2 regions of the Actinoplanes sp. NPDC049265 genome follow, and region 1 is predicted to be linked to the other one. Evidence: riboswitches for the same ligand, from Rfam matches in the RefSeq annotation. Region 1 holds a riboswitch; the other holds the start of a gene.
What was found. Region 1 has a riboswitch for ZMP and ZTP ahead of ACGFIO_RS21530 (bifunctional 5,10-methylenetetrahydrofolate dehydrogenase/5,10-methenyltetrahydrofolate cyclohydrolase). Riboswitches for the same ligand answer to the same signal wherever they lie in the genome.

Region 1 (7,456 bases):
CGACGTCGGCGAGATGAAAACCGTCCATGGGTACGTGGGCCACCCACGCCGAATCGATGGCTTTCACCAGTTCCTCGGCCAGCGTCGTCTTGCCCGCGGCCGGGGCGCCGGTGATGCCCAGGATCGCCCGGCGCCCATCCTTGACCAGCGCCCTCGCGCGCCGGACGAGGTCGTCGAAGGTCATGTACGGAACCTACAGCCGGACCGTCTCGTTCTCGCCGGCGTCCGGCTGCCGGCCGGTGACGGCGGCCTTGGCGTAGCCGATCAGCGTGAGCACGGTGCTGCTGTGCGCGGCGTCCCAGTATTCCGCCGTCTCGGCGTGCACCTTGACCAGGGTGAGGCCGGGCGTCTCGAGGCCGTCCGGGAACCAGGCCTTCAGCGCCGGGCTCCACAGCTCCTCGGCCTTCTTGGGCGCGTCGGTGCGCATCGCCTCGCCCGAGATCGAGATCCAGGCCTTGTGCTTGCTGTCACTGAAGGCGACGTTCACCTGCGGGTGGACGCCGATCTGGGCGACGAGATCGGAGTCACCGTACGCGAAGAACCACAGGTCGCCGTCGAACTCCACGTCCTGTACCGCCATCGGCCGGCTCACGTGCCGCCCCTGGTCGGTCATCGTGGTCAGCATGCAGATCCTGGCCTCCTTGACCAGTTCCTTGACGGTCTCCCGCTTCTCCTGCTCGGTCTTCTCGGCCACGGGGTGCTCCTCCGACTCGGTGGGTTGTCCGCACCTTCGTCTTCCCTCACCGAGCGTCCCCAACCATCCACTTCCGGCCACCTCCGGGTACAAATACCGCCCGGGCCTACCACAGGGTCTGGGGTGGTAGGCCCGGGCGGTCTCCGGGCGGGGAATACCGCCCGGGGCTACCACTGGGTTTCGGGGTGGCAGGCGGGGGCGGGAGGTCGCCCGGGGCCTACCGCTGGGGTCAGATGCCTAGGCGGAGGGCGGCTACGCCGGCGGGGGAGAGGGGGCGCGACGTGGCGCGCAGGAGGTCGCCGTGTACGCAGGCCGGGATCTGTTCGCCCAGCGTCTTCAGGGCCGGGTACAGGTCGAGCACGTCACGGTGGCTCAGGGCGCCCACCCCGATCAGGAGACCGTTCACCGAGCTGGGGTTGCGGGCCAGCTCGACGCAGAGCTCGTGGCGCCAGGCCTGATCCTCGACCCGGGTGGCGAACTCGCGGGCGATGCGGTTGCTGGCGGTGAACGCGAACTCGGCCGCCGCGTGCCGGCCGGAACGGGCCAGCACCGGGGCCAGGCGGACCGCGATGCCCATGCGTAACGCCAGCTCGGGCACGGTCAGCACCTCCAGGCCGAAACCGCACGTGTCACACAGGCGCTGGAAGGTGCGCGCGTGCACGACCGTGGCGGGGCGGGGGCAGTCACCGACCGGCCCGCAGACCGTGTCCATGATGATCTCGGCGAGCGTGCCCTCCTCGTCGAAGCGGCCGACGCCGAAGAAACTGCCCGGCGTCGCCCGATAGCGGGCCAGAGCGGCGCGCTCGGAGGCGTAGCCGTCCGGGTCGACGCCGATGCGGGGGACACCGAGGTGGGTGTTCAGCTGAATGAGCCGGAACATTGGCCGCTCCCGAGGGTAGTGCTGCGGGTCTCTGCTCCGGGGTACGGGCGGCAGGCGGTAGCGGTTCATTCCTTACTTTGTGTAAGCGAAAAACTCCGCTTACTGCGGTGACCCGTCATCCGGAAGCAGTCGAAGGTTACGGCGTGTAGTGCGTACACGCTAGACGTCAGGAGTGCCAGCATCCCGGTCAGGATCGCTGTGAGTGAGGAGTCGAGAGCGTGCCAGGCCACCGGCAGCGCGGTGATCCCGAGCACCACCGCCGCTTCGACGGCCGACTCGGCCAGTCGCAACGGATCGATCGCACGGTTTCCGGTCATGGTGAGTCACCCTGCCGTCCGAGCCGGTCCGGCCGCTTCGGCCCGGGGACCGATCCACGCCTATGACTTTCGGCCGAGTCGGCCGGTCGGCGGAAAGGCCGAAGCTTGATCGTCCGTTGGTGCGGTGCTTGCCTCTCACCGGCCCGGATGCCTGTTGACCTGGGATTTGAGCATTAGCGTGGTGATCTACGAAAGTCGGATCGCCGCCGTCCGATAAGGGAGTGGTCCGGTAGCGAAGGAGGAAGGAACGCGGTGACCGACACGGCCACGCCGGCCTGGGCGACCCTGCCGGCGCTGATGTACCACTCGGTGTCCGCCATCGGCGGGCCGCTGGGCGATCTCGCCGTGCCACCGAGCCGTCTCACCGAGCACTTCACCGCTCTCACCGCGGCCGGGTACCGCCTGGTCGGGCTGGCTGAGGCCCTCGACCTGCTCGCGGCCGGCGCTGACCTAGCCACGGGCGCGGATAACGCCGCCGGCCCGGGTAAGGCCGCCGGCAGCACCGACAAGCTGGTCGCGGTCACCTTCGACGACGGCTACCGCAACTTCCTCACCGCGGGACTGCCGGTCCTGGCCGCGACCGGCGCCCGCGCCACCCTCTACGCCTCGGTCGGCCACCTCGGTGACCGGGCCGGCTGGCTCGGCCGCTGGGCCCCGGACTTCGGCCGCCTGCTGACCTGGGACGAGCTGGCCGAGGTGGCCGACGCCGGCGTGGAGATCGGCAACCACAGCCTGGTCCACCACCCGCTCGACGTGCTGCCGCCGGACCAGCTGCGCAACGAGATCGTCCGCAGCCACGGGGAACTCGAGCAACGGCTGGGGCGGAAGGTGCGCGGGTTCGCGTACCCCCACGGCTACAACGGGCGGCGGGTGCGGGACGTCGTCCGGGAAACCGGGTACGACCACGCGACCGAGGTCGGCCGGCGGCTGCACCGGCCCGGCGACAACCGGTTCGCGGTGCCACGCCTGCAGCCGACGCCCGCGCACACCGGCGAGGACCTGGTCGCGCTGGTCTCCGGGGGCGGGTCGCAGCTCGTACCGCAGATGAAGCGCCTGGCCCAGCCGGCCTGGCGGGTGGCGCGCAAGGTGGCGCTGCGCAGTGGACGGACGCTCACGTGAGCGGCGGAGCGCACCGCGCGCCCAGCCGCTTCGGCCGGCGCCAGGCCATCGCCGGGATCGCCGCGCTGGCCGTCGTGCCGACCGCCGCGGTGGTGGCCGGGCAGGTGCGCACCCGGACGCTGCCGGCCGAGGCGACCACCGGACCGTCGCACGCGCCGTCGGCCGCGGCTTCCGGGCCGGGTAAGGGGTCGAAGCCGTCCGGTGCCGCGGTGGTGGGCAAGGGCGGGGGACCGGTGCCCTACCGCGGTGGCAAGACGATGCTGGGCGCGTACCTGGATCTGGAAGGCATGTCGGCGGCCCAGGCGATCGCGTTGCGCCGCCGGCAGACCGGGCGCGACCCGCGGATCCTGCACACCTTCTATGCCTGGCAGGACACCCTGCCGCGGTCGTTGCCGTGGCTGCCGGACGACTCGTACCCGATGATCTCCTGGCGCGGCACCGACCACGCCTCGATCCTCTCGGGTAGGTTCGACGACCTCATCGCTCGCAACGCCAAGCAGCTCAAGCGGCTCGGCCGGCCGGTGCTGCTGCGCTGGGGCTGGGAGATGAACGGCGACTGGTACCGCTGGGGCGGCCCGCAGAACAGCAACAACCCGGCCAATTACGTACGCAGCTGGAAGCACCTCCGGAAGATCTTCGCCGACCAGAAGGCCGACAACGTCTCCTGGGTGTGGAGCCCCAACTGGAACGACAAGCCGGACGCCGCCTGGAACGCCAAGCCGAAGTACTACCCCGGCGACGACCAGGTCGACTGGGTCGGTGTGTCGGGCTACAACCTGCACCGGGAGCTTCCGGGCCAGCTCTTCCAGGGCATCTACGACCTGTACGGCGCCAAGAAACCGATCATGATCACGGAGACGGGCTCGGTCGACCGTGGCGGCCGCACCAAGGCCGACTGGACGACGGCCCTGGCCACCTGGGTCGAGCAGCACCCGGCGGTCGGCGCGGTGGTCTGGTTCGACACCGACACGCACTACAACTACCACGAGAAGTGGCGCGTCGACACCGACCCGGAGTCCCTCGCCGCGTTCGTCGCGATGGCCAAGGACCCGCACTTCAGCGCCTGACCCGGCGCCCCATGCGTGCGGCCGAGCCGCGGGTCAGGCGGCGGGGCGGCTCAGCCGGTTCGCGAGTTCGGCCGCCCGGCTCAGCTGCCCGGCCCGCGCCGTCGTCCGCACGGTGCGTCGCAGCAGCGCGGGCACACGCACGGTCAACGTATCGGTGACAGCGGTACCGGGCCCGGCGGCGACCAGACCGGTGACGATGTGCACCTGGACGCCGCCCCGGCTGCGGATGTCGAAGACGACCCGCGCGCCCTCGCCCGTCTCCTCCGGCCAGAGCCGGACCGCGATCGGGTTGTCCATCCGCAGCGGGCCGGCCAACCGCAGCCGCTCCACGGCGGTGAACTCGGTGACCCCGTCGCTCTCCCGGATGTCCCGCACCGCGACCACATAGGGGTTCAGCCCGACGTAGAGTTCCGGATCGCACAGGTGCGCACCGACCTCACCGGGCGGCGCCGCGACAGTGAACTCATGGACGAGCGTCAGCTGACTCACGCGGGCAAGATAACAGCGCGGCGCCCGGCCGGGGCGGGATGGTCAGGTGGCGGCCCGCTCGGCCGCCGCGACCGCGTTGCGGAACAGCATGGCCACAGTGGTCGGGCCGACCCCGCCGACCCTCGGCGTGATCGCGCCGGCCACCTCGGCCACCGACTCGTCGACGTCGGGCAGCAGCCGGCGGCCCTCGTAGCGGACACCGGCGCCGATCACCGTCGCGCCCGGTCGGACGTGCTCGGGCTGGACGATGCCGGGCACGCCGGCCGCCGCGACCAGGACGTCCGCCCGCCGGGTGTAGCGGGCCCAGTCCGGCACGCCGGTGTGCACCACGGTGACGGCGGCGTTCGCGGTCGGGCGCTTCTGGGCCAGCAGCATGGCCAGCGGCCGGCCGATGGTGGCGCCACGGCCGAGGATGACCACCTCGTGGCCGGCGACCGGGATCTCGTAGTGGGCCAGCAGCGCCTCGATGCCGGCCGGCGTGCACGGGACCGGGCCGGGCCGGCCGCTCGACAGCCGGCCCAGGTTGAGCGGGTGCATGCCGTCGACGTCCATGTCCGGGTCGACGGTCATCAGGGCCGCGTCGTAGTCCAGGTGACCGGGGATCGGGTATTGGATCAGGAGGCCGTGCACCGCCGGGTCGTCGTTGAAGCGGGCGATCGTACGGTGCAGATCGTCCTGCGTGGCGTCGGCCGGCAGGTGCTCGTGCGGGGACACGAAGCCCAGCTCGGCGGCCTGTTTCTGCTTGATCCGGATGTAGCCGGCGCTGGCCGAGTCGTCACCCACCAGGATCGTCGCCAGCGACGGCTCGACACCGCGGGCGCGCAGGTCGGCGGCGCGGCGGGCCACGTCGGCCAGGACCGCCTCGGCGACCGGCGCGCCGGGCAGCAGCCTTGCTGTGTCAGTCATGCGATTCTCCCGCGTGGGCACCCAGGCGGACGGCACCCACGACCGCGCTCCCCGATGGTGGTCGCCATCCTCGGTGCCGCCAGTCGCGTGAGGATCTCCAACCTACCCTGCAGACCAGTGGTAGCCCTGAGGGGTATCCGCGACCCGAATGCCGCTCAGGCCTACCACTGAATCGCCAGTGGTAAGTCTGGGCGTATCCGCCCGGGCCTCCCGCGGAAAGGGCCGGTGGGAGGCCCGGGCGGTATGCGCGACCGGAACGCCGCCCAGGGCTACCACTGAATCGGCGATCGGCGGCCGGGCGGCGGCGTCAGGACTGAGCGGCCGCGACGATCACCGTGCGGTACGCGGCGGTGTCCCCCGCGCGATACAACCCGATCGTCATCCGGCTGGCCGACGGGAGCCGTAGCGTCGCCCCCCAGGTGCCGTCGCCGCCGGCCACCCGCCGCTCGATGATCCGGTTGCCGGTCGGGTCGGTGACCACCACCGAGTACGGACCGTCGGCCTCGACCAGCCCGGTCGCCCGGATGTCGACGTCCCAGCCGCCGTCGCTGCCGACCGGGCCCGGCAGGTCGGAGTAGAGCGTGGTGACGGTGACCCGGTAACTGTCCTGCGAGCTGGTGTACGACAGCCAGCCGGCCCCGCCGACCACGGCCAGGACCAGAAGCATCGGCAGGAGCTGCTTGACGACCGTACGCCGCTCGACCCTCTGCTCGGGCGACCGCGGCGCGAACGGCCCGGGCAGCGGCGTGGCCGTCTCATCGGTGATCCTGGGAATGAGCTCGGTCTTCGGGCCCTCCTCGTCGTCCTCCTCCTCGCCCTGCCAGACCCGCTCCGGCACCGCCCTGAGGGCGAGCATCGCCAGCGTGATCCCGGCGGTGGCGAGCGACCAGGAGACCCGGTCGAGCTTGAAGCCGGCCACGTAGAGCACCAGCCCGGCGACGATCATGGTGGCCAGCGACAGGCCCGGCACCAGGACGGTCCGCTCGACCGCGCTGAGCGCCCGGTAACGGAAGATCAGGGCGTTCAGGGCCAGCCCGGGCAGCAGGCAGCCGAGCGCGATCCCGCCGGGAATGGCCAGCGCGCGCGGCCCGGCCAGCACCGACGCGGCCGCGGCGATCGTGGCCACCGCGAACAGGAGCGCTGTCGATCGAAGGACGGGCCGAGCCCGTTCACGCACGGTAAGCCCGTTCACTACTGGACCCCCATCCGGTAGATGCGCACCGTGCCGTTGTCGTAGAGCCGGTCCACGTCGGTCAGCGCGTCGAACTTGGTCAGCTGGCGGGTGGTCAGCGGCTCGGTGATGCGGCCGGCCCGCGGGTCGTTCTCGAAGTACGCCTCGCTCTGCGGCAGCTGGGTGCTCAACCGGCGGTCCACCACCAGGTAGTTGACACGGATCCGGGCGACCAGCTCGTCCTCGTTCAGGCCCCACTCGTCGGCGTAGTAGAGCGGCCCGACCTCGCGCACCGGGTCCTGCCGGCCGTAGGTGGACGCCAGCGACACCGACGTCACGTCACCGCCGACCCGGTTGCCCCGCCCGAGCACGGTGAGCTCCCACTTCGCGGCGTCCACCCCGTACGCGTCGACCGAGCGCTCGAACCCTCCGGCCAGGTACGGCCCCGGCAGCAGCGACCCCAGCGGCGGCCAGCCCCCGGCCCGGGCGCCGATCATCAGCAACGTGACCAGCGCCGAGCCGGCCAGCACCCGGACCACCAGGTTGCGCCCGGTCGGCGGTGGCGTGGCCAGCGCCGGCGCCACCCAGTGCCGGCGCCCGGCGGTGTCCCGCGACGGCAGGATCTGCACCGCCCGGACCAGCGCGATCGCCGCGATGATGGAGATCGGGATGTACGTGAAGGTGGACAGCCGCCCGGCGATCTCCGGACCGTTCTGGCCGAGGAACCGCACCCCGTTGCCGGCGAAGAACACCAGCCCGCCGATCACCGCCGCCCAGCGCCAGCTGTCCCGGTCGTGCCGGATGACCATGTCC
Region 2 (7,456 bases), on a different contig from region 1:
GCCTCGCTGGGCGAAGGCCCTAGCGTCCTTCCCCGACGAGCCGGCCCCGCGGCTCGACCTCTTACTTCACGCTCTGGAGGGTTCCGTGTCACTCGGCTCTTTGCCGCAGGCGCCTCGGCGGCGGTTGCCCCGGCCGGCTGTGCTGCTCGGTGCGGCCATCACGCTGCTGGTCGGCGTGCCTGCCGCGCTATGGCTCGTCCCCAACGTCGACGCCGCCGAGACCGGCATCCCGGCCGGTGCGATCCGCGCGGCCTCCTACGCCGCACAGTCCGGCGTTCAGCAGGAGGGCAGCAGTGACGTCGGCGGTGGCCGAGCGGTCGGCTGGCTTGCCAACGGCGACTGGATGCGCTTCGACGGCGTCGACCTCGGCCCGGCGGGTACGGTCAGCACCTCGTTGCGGTTCTCGGCGGCTTATCGCGACCGGCCCGGCTCGGTGGAGATGCGGCTCGACTCGCAGACCGGCATGGTGCTCGCCACCGTCCCGGTCAGTTACACGGGCGGCTGGGCCGCTTGGCGGACGGCCACCGTCACCGGCTCGTCGTCCGGCGGCAAGCACGCGGTGTTCCTGATGCTCAAGAGCGCTCAGCCGATGGATTTCGTGAACCTCAACTGGTTCAGCGTCGGCGGTGACGGCGCCGATCCGTCACCGACCGCCTCGGCGAGCTCGGCTCCGGCTCCGGCGAGCCCGCAGCCGTCCGACCCCGCGTCATCCGGGCCGAAGCCGTCCGATCCCACACCGCCGGCGACCGCCACACCGCCGGCGGCCGGCTGGATCCCGGTGGACCAGGCGCGGTGGGATGCGCAGGTTGCCGAGTTCAAGGAGCTGAAGCCTCGCCCGGTCCCGGCCGGTAAAGGCCACAATGCCGAGTTCAACGCGACGTGCGAGTTCAGTCACGCCAAGCCGGACGACCCGATCGTCTTCCCGAATATGGCGGGCGCCTCGCACATGCACTCGATCTTCGGCAACAAGGGTCTTGATGCGTTCAGCACGCCCGAGAGCCTGACCAAGTTCACCGCCTCCAGCTGCAAGCCAATCGAGGACCACTCGGCCTACTGGGTTCCCGAGCTGCGTGAACATGGTGTCGCGGTCGAGCCCGACGAGGTCGTCGTCTATTACGGCTCACTGCTCGAGGACAAGTCGAAGACCATGCCGATGCCGTTCGGCTTGCGCATGCTCGTCGGCGACCCGAAGAAGCAGGTAGATACCCCGAAGGGTGCAGTCAATCAGTTCTACTGCGCCGGCGGTCCGCAAGACGGCGCGAGCCGCAGCACCGACGGCAACTGGCCGGTCTGTGACGGGGGCAAGCTGCACTTCACCCTTCGCTTCCCAGACTGCTGGGACGGCAAGCATCTGGACAGCCCCAACCACAGGGACCACGTGGCCTTCGGTCAGGGCGGCAAGTGCACGGCCACCCACCCGGTTCCGATCCCGGCACTGACCTTCTCCATCGCCTACCCGACCTCTGGTTCGAAGGACGGTTTCGCCCTTTCCTCCGGGAAGGCCTCGTCCATGCACGGCGACGCCTTCTTCGCCTGGGAAGACACCGCTATGGCGGAACGAGTGAAGAACTGTGTGGTACAGGTCACTCCATGCAACACCGCAGGACAGTTCTGATTTCTGAGCAGTGGGGGCGAGTCATCTACCGTGACTCGCCCCATCGCCCGAGAGGAGCACACGATGTCCGACAACCCGAGCGCCGCCGGTGCTCCGACCGCTGCCGCCGGCCTCCAAGCCATGTCCGAGCTGATGTCTGAGTGCATCGAGTTCGCGGACCGGCTGCTCGCCGTGGCCGATTTATCCGGCAACGTGCACGTCAAGCTGTCCGGGCCTGACCATCACGACGGCAAGCCGCATGTACGCATGGCCTGGTGACCCTGGCGGACTGGACCGGCGAGGAAGTCCTCAACTTCTGGGGGAGGCGACCGACTGTTAGCTGCCGTGACCGAGACCTTGCTGAATGTGGCCTATGAGATCAGCAACGGGCTGAGTGCCCTGCCTTGGTGGGCAGTCGTCGCGTGGCTGGTCCTCCTGTTCGCAGCGGTGACCCGCACGGGCATCAAGGCAGCCCTCGGCGAGTAGCCCACCCAACCACCGAAGTGGGGTTGCCGCCGATCGAGGACGTCCGGCGAGCACGAGAGCGTGGCGGCGAGAGGCGTGCGTTCGAGGGGCGTGAGCGGGCGTGGCGTGTGGCGGGTCGGTGGCGTGTGGCGGGTCGGTGGCGTGCGGCGGGTCGGTGGCGTGCGGCGGGTCCGTGGCTTGGGGCAGGTCCGTGGCTTGGGGCAGGTCCAGGGCGTGAGGTGCCCGGTGCCGAAGTCGTCGAGTGCGATGCGTACGCCGAGCGCCCGGATCTGCGGGCTTGGGGCGCGAGACCGGTCAGAGGATCGCGTGCGGCGTGCGGCGTGCGGGTCCGGGAAATGCGGAGAGTCCGGCGTGAGGGGCCGGTCGGGGGATGGCACACGCCCAAGCCGAATCGCGTTCGGAACGCAGGCGGTGCGGGAATCAGCTCTTGCTGTTGGCGCCGTGTAGCCGGCGTTATGGTCAGGAAGAGCACCTCGGGGCCCCGTCGAGTAGGGCGGGTGTCAACGGCGGCCGAATCCAGCATTCACGCGTCGCCGACAGCGGGGCTGGGGCGGCGGCCTGGTTCGGAGGGTGACCACTTACGCAGGTGGAGCGAAGCGACCCTCGGCGGGAGCTGCGGTCAGCACCACCCACTCGGCTGCGACAGCTTGTTCTTGATTTCGAGAACCGCGACCCGCCTCGGCCCGCGAACTCCGCCCGCGCCTCGTCGTACGAATGGGGTGAGACCGCTGCCCTCGGCGAATGGGGTGAGACTGCCTGGCTCGGCAAGTGGGGTGAGACTGCCTGGCCCGGCAAGTGGGGTGAGACTGCCGGCCTCGGCGGACGGGGTGACCGGCCGCCGAGGCCTGGTGGGTTGAAACTCAGCCCAGGTCGACTGAGGGGTAGAGCGGGAACGGGGCCAGCAGCTCGGTGGCCTGCTTGCTGACGCGGTCGGCGAGGGCCGGGTCCAGGGTGTACTTGGCCTTGGAACCCTCGGCGGGGGTGGTCTGGGTGAGCACCGTGTGCATCAGCTCGGCGATCTGGTCCATCTCGGCCACACCGAGGCCTCGGGACGTCAGGGCGGGGGTGCCGATGCGGATGCCGGAGGTGTACCAGGCGCCGTTCGGGTCCTGGGGGATGGCGTTGCGGTTGGTGACGATGCCGGAGTCGAGCAGGGCCTGCTCGGCCTGGCGGCCGGTCAGACCGAACGGGTGGACGTCGACCAGGACCAGGTGGTTGTCGGTGCCGCCGGAGACCAGCTGGACGCCGCGCCTGGTCAGGCCCTCGGCCAGGGCCTGGGCGTTGGTGACGATCTGCTGGGCGTACGTCTGGAAGGACGGCTGGCGGGCCTCGGCGAACGCGACCGCCTTGGCCGCCATGACGTGGGCCAGCGGGCCGCCGAGGACCATCGGGCAGCCGCGGTCGACCTGGTCCTTGAGTTCAGGGCCGCACAGGACGGCGCCGCCGCGGGGGCCGCGCAGGCTCTTGTGGGTGGTCGTGGTGACGATGTGGGCGTGCGGGATCGGGTCGAAGTCGCCGGTGAAGACCTTGCCGGCGACAAGTCCGGCGAAGTGGGCCATGTCCACCATGAAGGTCGCGCCCACCTCGTCGGCGATCTCGCGCATGATGCGGAAATTCACCTTGCGGGGGTACGCCGAGTAGCCGCCGACGATCACCAGGGGCTTGAACTCGCGCGCCGTGGCCCGCAACGCGTCGTAGTCGATCTGGCCGGTGGCCCGGTCGACGCCGTAGCTGCGCTGGTCGAACATCTTGCCGCTGATGTTGGGGCGGAAGCCGTGGGTGAGATGGCCGCCGGCGTCCAGTGACATGCCGAGCATGCGCTGGTTGCCGAACGCGGCCCGCAGCTCGGCCCACTCGGCGTCGCTCAGGTCGTTGACCTGGCGCTTCTCGAACTTCTTGAGCGCCGGCACCTCAACCCGGTCGGCGAGGATGGCCCAGTAGGCGACCAGGTTGGCGTCGATGCCGGAGTGCGGCTGCACGTACGCGTACGGCGAGTTGAACAGCTCGCGGGCGTGCTCGGTGGCGACCGACTCGACGGTGTCGACGTTCTGGCAGCCGGCGTAGAAGCGGCGGCCGATGGTGCCCTCGGCGTACTTGTCGGACAGCCAGTTGCCCATGGCCAGCAGGACGGCCGGAGACGCGTAGTTTTCACTGGCGATCAGCTTGAGCGACTCACGCTGGTCGGTGAGCTCCTGGGCGATCGCGTCGGCGATGCGCGGCTCGATCTGGCGCACAACATCCAGCGCGGAGCGGAAAGCAGTCGATTCGGCGTTCATCGGACCTCCCTATCACGAGTTCGTGGAGGCCCAGGCGCGCGGCAGCTGTCTTCGTCTCCTTCGACGAGGCCGCTCCACGATGGTTGACCCATCCGAACACGCCAGTCACGGCCCGGCGCAAGCATACCGGTGCCCTAGGTTGATCAACGTGAACGGTGTGGAGATCCTGCTCATCATCGGGCTCGGTATCGCGGTGTCCGCGGCCGCCAAACGTCGAGGCGTCGAACCGGGGCTGGTCATCGTGGTGCTGGCGGCGGCCGCCTCCTTCATACCGGGGCTGCCTAGGCTCGAACTGGAGAGCGAGCTGATCCTGGCCATCGTGGTTCCGCCGCTGCTCTACTCGGGTGCGCGCGGCGCCGCCGCCAGTTCGCTGGGCGCCAACCTGCGGCCGATCATCACGCTCGGTGTCGCCCTGGTCGTCCTGACCACGGCGGCGCTCGGCCTGATCTCGTCCTGGATCCTGCCGTCGATGGGGCTGGCGGCGGCGTTCGTGCTGGGTGCGGTGCTCGCCCCGCCGGACACGATCACCACCGTGTCGCACGGCGGCGAGCTCGGGCTGCCGAGACGCGTCACCTCGATCCTCACCGGCGAGAGCCTGCTCAACGACGCGACAGCGCTGACCCTGTTCTCGATCGCGGTGGCGGCGGTCAGCGGCGAGAGCACCACCTGGATGGGCGGGGTGGGCAAGTTCCTGTACACCGCGTTCGGCGGCCTGGTGGTCGGGCTGATCCTCGGCGTCGGTGCCCTGTGGCTGCGGAAACGGCTGCACAACCCGACGCTGGAGACCTCGCTGGTGCTGCTGGTGCCGTTCACCGCCTTCCTGCTGTGCGAGGAGATCCACGCCTCCGGGATCCTCGCCGTGGTGGCCGCCTCGTTCGGGGTCACCGCCAACCTGACCTTCGACCCGAAGCATCAGTACGACGGCGCCCACCTGACGCGACTTCAGGAGGACCAGGTCTGGCCGGTGCTCGACTTCCTGCTCGAAACGTTCGTCTTCGCGTACATCGGCCTGCAGTTGAAGTTTGTTCTGAGCGACCTGGAGTTCGGGCTCGGCCGGACCCTGCTCGCCGCCGGAGTCCTGCTCGTGGCCGCGATCGCGATCCGGCTGCTCGCCGTGTTCGTGCTGTTCGGCCGCTGGTCGCTGCAGTGGAAGATGATGCACCTGCGGATGGATCGCGACCCGACGTTCAAGGCGCGCTTCGAGGACAACGTGCGTCAGCGCCGCGGTCAGCCGTTCCAGCCGCTCGGGTCGAAGGAGATCCTGCTGGTGTCGTGGACCGGCATGCGCGGCATTCTCACCCTCGCGGCGGCCGCGGCGGTGCCGCACGACGTGCCCGGGCGGGACGCCATCCAGGTGATCGCGTTGCTGGTCACGCTGGGCACGCTGCTGATTCAGGGTACGACGCTCCGCGCGCTGGCCCGGCGGCTGAAGCTCGACCTGGCGGCCGAGGAGGCGGACACGGCGGCGATGCGGAAGGCGGGCGAGGAGATCATCGCCGGGGTGTCCGGCTTCGACGCACAGCGCAATGCCCTGGGGCAGGCCGTCGCCGAGCGCCGCCTGGACGAGGCGACCGCCCGGCACCTGATCGCCGAGGTCGACCTGCGTCAGGCGGCTACCCGGTAATTCGCTGTCGCATCCGGCGGCCCGCGGCTACGGTCGCCGGATGCACACGACGCACGCCCTGTTCGCGATGGCGATGACGCCCGCGCGGGGATCGCTGCACTCGATCCGCCTGCGTGACCGGCGTCCGGTCCTGGTCGCGTAGCTCTCTTCTCTCTTCGCTTCATCCAGGGCCGTCCCGAGTCCTTTGCTCCTTCTTTCCCAAGGACCAGGTCATGGCGCCCTCGTCAGCGCGGCGTGCTCGCCGCAGCTATGGACAAAACTTCCTTTCCTCCCGCCGCGCCCTCCGCCAGGTGTGCGACGCGGCCGATCTCAAGCCCGACGACCTGGTGTACGAGGTGGGCGCCGGTCGCGGCCACCTGACCCGGATGCTGGTGCCGCGGTGCGGTCGGGTGATCGCCTACGAGGTCGACCCGGCCCTGCTTACCCCGGTGCCCGGCGCTTCGGTGGTGGCCGGCGACTTCCTTCGAGCCGAGCCGCCACGGTCACCGTTCGTCGTGGTCGGCAACGTGCCGTTCGCCCTGACGGCCGCGGTGGTCTCATGGTGCCTGACCGCCGAGCCGTTGCGGCACGCAACGTTGGTGACACAACGCGAGTACGCCCGCAAACGAACCGGCGACTACGGCCGTTGGTCCCGGCTGACCCTACTGACCTGGCCGACCCACGACTGGCACTTGGGGCCGGCCATTCCGCGTACGGCGTTCCGCCCGGTCCCGGCGGTCGACGGCGCGATCCTGCGCCTCGTCCACCGCGAGATCCCGCTGGTGCCGGAGCCCTTGATGCCCGCCTGGCGACAGTTCGTCGAGTTGGGCTTCTCCGGTGTCGGCGGTTCACTGCCGGCCACACTGCGCCGGCGTTACGGCCGACCGGCGACCGGCGCCTGCCGGGCGGTTCGCGTCGGAGCGGACGTCACGGTAGGCGCCGTCTGGCCGGAACAGTGGCTCACCCTGTTCCGCGTGCTCGAACGAGATGCCGGCTGACCGCCGCGGGCTCATCGGATGCGGAGTGGGATTGCAACGAACCGAATGCGCACAGCCCCAACGCGAAGCCGAGGACAAAGAGGATGATCGCGATCTTCACGATTGAGGAGACGTCCGACCAGACCTTCATGATCGCGCTCCTGACGAGCAGGGATGCCTGATAACGTTGTCCATTGGTTACCGTCCTGATGGGATTCGGATCCTGGAGGGTTTCCTCGGCTGGGCCGGTCTTCCACACCGGCCCAGCCACAGGGCGTACGCGCGGCGAGTCGCACCGCCGGTTTGCGATCACCCCCCCTTCATGGGCCGCCTCTGGTCATCAATCTTTTGCCATAGTTCAATGCTGCGTGATCCATTGGCAATTGCCAATGACTACTTGCCAAGATATTGTTGCCGCGTGGCAGTTGCCATGACGGGAGTGCACTGTGGCCGATCCGTCGGAGGTGAGCCGATTGTCTGATGACCCCGGGCCGATGGTCCGCCGCCGCCAGCTCGGCAG

Region 2: linked by a shared signal. The riboswitch ahead of ACGFIO_RS14695 (glycine hydroxymethyltransferase) and the one ahead of ACGFIO_RS21530 (bifunctional 5,10-methylenetetrahydrofolate dehydrogenase/5,10-methenyltetrahydrofolate cyclohydrolase) in region 1 are both predicted to bind ZMP and ZTP.

The regions. Positions count from the first base shown of each region.
Region 1 is NZ_JBICSP010000008.1:290,081-297,536, forward strand. It holds gene ACGFIO_RS21495 (nucleoside/nucleotide kinase family protein) at 1-184, opposite strand, end outside; gene ACGFIO_RS21500 (pyridoxamine 5'-phosphate oxidase family protein) at 194-694, opposite strand; gene ACGFIO_RS21505 (hypothetical protein) at 924-1,574, opposite strand; gene ACGFIO_RS21510 (hypothetical protein) at 1,640-1,891, opposite strand; gene ACGFIO_RS21515 (polysaccharide deacetylase family protein) at 2,144-3,010, shown strand; gene ACGFIO_RS21520 (glycoside hydrolase family 26 protein) at 3,007-4,077, shown strand; gene ACGFIO_RS21525 (SRPBCC family protein) at 4,111-4,566, opposite strand; gene ACGFIO_RS21530 (bifunctional 5,10-methylenetetrahydrofolate dehydrogenase/5,10-methenyltetrahydrofolate cyclohydrolase) at 4,609-5,472, opposite strand; ZMP/ZTP riboswitch at 5,485-5,569, opposite strand; gene ACGFIO_RS21535 (hypothetical protein) at 5,780-6,649, opposite strand; partial or broken gene ACGFIO_RS21540 (hypothetical protein) at 6,664-7,456, opposite strand, start outside.
Region 2 is NZ_JBICSP010000005.1:29,303-36,758, reverse strand. It holds gene ACGFIO_RS14710 (DUF1996 domain-containing protein) at 1-1,615, shown strand, start outside; gene ACGFIO_RS14705 (hypothetical protein) at 1,679-1,873, shown strand; gene ACGFIO_RS14700 (hypothetical protein) at 1,940-2,080, shown strand; gene ACGFIO_RS14695 (glycine hydroxymethyltransferase) at 2,941-4,356, opposite strand; ZMP/ZTP riboswitch at 4,378-4,475, opposite strand; gene ACGFIO_RS14690 (cation:proton antiporter) at 4,505-5,980, shown strand; gene erm (23S ribosomal RNA methyltransferase Erm) at 6,193-6,957, shown strand; gene ACGFIO_RS14680 (helix-turn-helix domain-containing protein) at 7,383-7,456, shown strand, end outside.